2 regions of the Lacicoccus kunmingensis DSM 17847 genome follow, and region 1 is predicted to be linked to the other one. Evidence: riboswitches for the same ligand, from Rfam matches in the RefSeq annotation. Region 1 holds a riboswitch; the other holds the start of a gene.
The links. Region 1 has a riboswitch for S-adenosylmethionine ahead of BO48_RS16270 (PLP-dependent aspartate aminotransferase family protein). Riboswitches for the same ligand answer to the same signal wherever they lie in the genome.
Positions count from the first base shown of each region.

Region 1 (2,406 bases):
GATCGAATGACACAGGCGCTCGTCATTCAGGCGTTGAAGCGTGCATTCCAGACACAGCCGCCTACAGCGGGCTTGATTCATCATTCAGACCGGGGCAGCCAGTATGCTGCCTTGGATTATCAGGCATTACTGCGTGAAAATGAGATCACGACAAGCATGAGTCGTAAAGGCAACTGTTATGACAACGCCTGTATCGAGTCGTTTCACAGCATTATCAAGAAAGAACTGATTCATCCTGCGCGCTATCAGACACGCGAAGCAGCCAGCCGGAGCATACTCGAATATATTATCAGTTTCTACAATTACGAAAGAATCCATGCCTATCTCGATTATCTGTCACCAATCGCTTTCGAGAAGAAATATGCCCGATAATGAAGTTAGCGAACATTTGAATTTTGAATATATCAAGGAAAAATCAGTAGCAAAAATCGCATCGTCTTGATTTAATGTGTCCGAAATCTTGACAGAAGTCCAGCAGGCAGTATTTCCCCCCATAAAGTTTTGGCACCGTCTTCCTCTTCGTTGGCCTGTGCAGTATCGCTCATCCCCGTAACCGTTAACGCACCTGCGACAAAAAGTGAACTTAACAAAACTTTCTTTTTCATCAGGAAATCTCCTTTCGAAATATAGTACCTTATCCTTGTAAAGTAACACAAAAATTCCTAAAATTCAACATCTTCAGAATACAGGGGGTGTCATCCAAAAAGGCATTCTAATACGAAAAGACGCCACTGAAAGTTATCTAAATTCTCTCTCAAAACTAAATATTTAAAAAATGCTTTGACAAACCGTTTTAATCATAGTATTGTAGTATGCATTAAAGAAATATATTTCAACTTATCAAGAGAGGCAGAGGGACTGGCCCTTTGACGCCCGGCAACCATCAGGCATATTTGTCTGAAAAGGTGCTAATTCCAGCAGGACGATGTTCCTGGAAGATAAGAGGAGTAAAAGCTCTCTTCTTATACTTAAAGAGGAGAGCTTTTTTTAATACATATAATTTGGAGGAATGGATATGTCAAACGAACACAATTCAACTTATGATCTGGAAACTTTATCACTGCACGGCGGTCAGGCGCCGGACCCGACGACGGGTTCAAGGGCTGTACCGATCTATCAGACAACGTCGTACGTATTCCACGATACAGATCATGCGGAAAGCTTATTTTCACTCGATGAGCCTGGAAACATTTACTCGCGTATCGGCAACCCGACTGTGGAAGTGTTTGAAAAGCGTATGGCACTGCTCGAAGAAGGCGTGGCAGCTGTTGCGACTTCATCCGGGATGTCTGCGATTACACTGTCCATTCTGAATCTGGCAAGTGCAGGGGATGAGATTGTCGCCGGTTCGAATCTTTACGGCGGTACATATAACTTATTTGCGGTGACGTTGCCGAGATACGGCATCAATGTGAAGTTCGTTGACCCGACGGATCCCGAGAACTTTAAAAATGCCATTACGGATAAGACAAAAGCGGTATTCGGAGAAACGATCGGCAATCCGGGACTTCAGGTACTGGATATTGAAGCGGTCGCTGCCATCGCCCACGAAGCGGATGTCCCTCTGATTGTCGATAACACTTTTGCCACACCGCATACATGCAAACCGATCACTTTGGGTGCGGACGTTGTGGTGCATTCCGCGACGAAATGGATCGGCGGCCACGGGACATCGATCGGCGGTGTTGTTGTGGACGGCGGACGTTTCAACTGGAATCTGGAGAAGTTTCCTGAGTTTACAGAGCCGGACTCAAGCTACAACGGCATCCGTTATGCTTCAGATTTCGGGACGCTTGCATTCAGCACAAAGATCCGTGTCCAGCTGCTCCGTGACTTCGGGGCATCGCTCAGCCCGACGAATGCATTCCATCTGATTCAGGGACTTGAAACACTGCATGTACGAGTAGAGAGACATAATGAAAATGCTGAAAAACTGGCTGCATTTTTATCTGAACACCCGGCAGTCGATTGGGTGACGTACCCGGGCCTTAAAAGTCATCCGTCACATGAAATCGCGAAACGGACATTTAAAAACGGCTTCGGTTCAATCATCACTTTCGGCATTAAAGGCGGAAAATCAGCAGGTAAGAAACTGATAGACAATGTTGCACTGTGGTCGCATGTGGCGAACGTCGGGGATGCGAAATCACTGATCATCCATCCGGCTTCAACGACGCACCAGCAGCTGACAAAAGAACAGCTGGAGGAAACAGGCGTATACGAAGAGCTTGTCCGTCTGTCTGTCGGCATCGAGTCTGTCAGGGATATTCAAAATGACCTGAACCAGGCATTGTTGAAAGCGACAGGTATCGATACGGGTGAGGCAGAAGAGATCGTCATCAACGATGAAGGTGTCATCAAATGGATATTGAATTCACCGACGGAAAAAGTGACTGAAGACGGTCA
Region 1 covers NZ_JCANUC010000036.1:25-2,430, forward strand. The annotation lists partial or broken gene BO48_RS16260 (IS3 family transposase) at 1-372, shown strand, start outside; gene BO48_RS16265 (hypothetical protein) at 444-605, opposite strand; SAM riboswitch class I at 835-945, shown strand; gene BO48_RS16270 (PLP-dependent aspartate aminotransferase family protein) at 1,016-2,406, shown strand, end outside.

Region 2 (2,406 bases), on a different contig from region 1:
TGGAAGAAGAAGTTAATTATTTAAAGGAAGAAAATGGGGCATTAGAGTCACAAAAAAGCAATGGAGATGTTGCAGAGGAACTCGAACTGGAAATAGAAAGTATGAAGGAAGAAAATGAGGCCTTGCAATCTGAAATTGAAACGCTGGAAGAGGAAAACAATGAGGTCAAAAATGAGAATGAAGATTTGAACAATCAGGTTTCAGACATGGAGAAAGAACTGTCCTCCATTGAAACGGAATCTGAAGAACAGACAGCGGAAGCAGATACCGCTGAAGAAAATATTGATGAGGAAGAAGGTACTGCAAAAGAGGATGTTAATGAAGCAGAGGCGGATACTGCTGACAATGGGGACATCCCGAGAGAGTGGGAGCTGGCACTGGATAGTGCCTACACATATGCAGAAATCATGTCGATGTCTAAAGCAGGAATCTACGACCAGCTTGTTTCCGAGTATGGAGAAAACTTCCCGCCTGAAGCGGCGCAATATGCAGTGGATAATATAGAGTGGGATTGGAAGGCCAATGCACTTGAATCTGCAGAGACCTACCGAGATATGATGAGTATGTCGAACGCCGCGGTTTATGATCAGCTGGTGTCCGAATATGGTGAGCAATTTACAGCTGAAGAAGCACAGTATGCGGTCGATAATCTGGATTAAGAGGGAAAAGGCTGAAACTCAGTCATTAACATCTTGAATTGTCACCGGGAGTCTAGTATATTTAAATTTAAGTTATCTCTTATCTTGAGTTGGTGGAGGGACCAAACCCGTCGAAGCCCAGCAACCTCTTTTATTAAAGAAAGGTGCTAAAGAATGCAGATTATTCTGAGCGATAAGGGGAAGAGCGAAGCCTTTTCTCTATGTCAGAGAGAAGGCTTTATTTTGTTTTAAGAGATAGCAAATAACTTAAAGGAGATATATAAAGAATGAGTGAGAAGAATTTATTTACATCAGAGTCGGTGACAGAAGGACATCCAGATAAAATCGCAGACCAGATTTCAGACGCCATCCTGGATGAAATCATCAAACAGGATGAAGATGCACGCGTTGCCTGTGAAACTGTAGTGAATACAGGACTTGCAATGATTGTCGGTGAAATCAGCACAGAAACTTATGTAGACATCCCTAAAATTGTCAGAGAAACGGTTAAAGGCATCGGCTACATCGATGCAAAATACGGTTATGATTATAAAACAATGTCCGTCTTGACCGGAATAGATGAACAATCTGAAGATATTGCAGTCGGGGTGGATAATGCTATAGAGACGAGAACAACAGATGAAATTACAACAGGTGCAGGGGACCAGGGATTGATGTTCGGTTTTGCTTCCAACGAAACACCTGAATTAATGCCTCTGCCGATATCACTTGCGCATAAACTGTCACGCCGTCTTTCGGAAGTCAGAAAAAATGATACGTTGAATTATTTGAGACCTGACGGTAAAACACAGGTCACTGTTGAATATGATGAGAATAATAAAGTGAAGAGGGTGGATACTATAGTCGTTTCCACCCAGCACAGCGAAGACGTCTCTACACAACAGATTTACGATGATCTGCTTGAACATGTGATTGAAGCGGTTGTACCGGCAGAACTGCTGGATGCGGAGACGAGATACTTCATTAACCCGACGGGGCGTTTTGTCATTGGCGGACCTCAGGGTGATGCAGGTTTGACAGGCAGAAAAATCATAGTTGATACTTACGGCGGCTATGCAAGACACGGTGGCGGTGCATTCAGCGGTAAAGATCCGACTAAAGTGGACCGTTCCGCTGCATATGCTGCGAGATATATCGCAAAAAACATCGTTGCAAGCGGCATTTCGGATAAATGTGAAATTCAGCTCGCCTATGCGATCGGTGTCAGCCAGCCCGTTTCAATTTCTGTGGACACATTCGGAACATCAGAAGTTGAAGAACACAAGGTAGTAGAGGCCATCAGAGAATTATTCGACCTGTCTCCGGACGGTATTATCAAAATGCTGGATTTAAAGCGTCCGATTTATAAAGACACAGCAAGCTACGGACACTTTGGACGTGAAGATATCAACCTGCCTTGGGAAGCATTGGATAAGGTGGATCAGATTAAAACATTTTTAAATCGATAAAATCAGACAAAAATAAACCCGGAGCAATTGCTCCGGGTTTTGTTATTAAATTGGGGTTGAAAGTTACGCTCCTGCGTCGTCTTCCTCTTCTTCTTCATCATCTGCTGGATCCTCTTCCATTGCTGGATCCTCTTCTTCTTCCTCTTCTTCTTCGTCAGCAGCTGGATCTTCCATTGCTGGATCTTCAGCGCCTTCTTCCATTGCCGGATCTTCTGCTGCTGGATCTTCTTCTGTTTCGCCGCCGCATGCACCAAGTACCATTACGGATGCAAGGCCGCCTGCTAATAGATATTTTTTCA
Region 2 covers NZ_JCANUC010000002.1:179,036-181,441, reverse strand. The annotation lists gene BO48_RS03415 (Ltp family lipoprotein) at 1-659, shown strand, start outside; SAM riboswitch class I at 736-838, shown strand; gene metK (methionine adenosyltransferase) at 926-2,107, shown strand; gene BO48_RS03405 (hypothetical protein) at 2,171-2,406, opposite strand, start outside.
Region 2: linked by a shared signal. The riboswitch ahead of metK (methionine adenosyltransferase) and the one ahead of BO48_RS16270 (PLP-dependent aspartate aminotransferase family protein) in region 1 are both predicted to bind S-adenosylmethionine.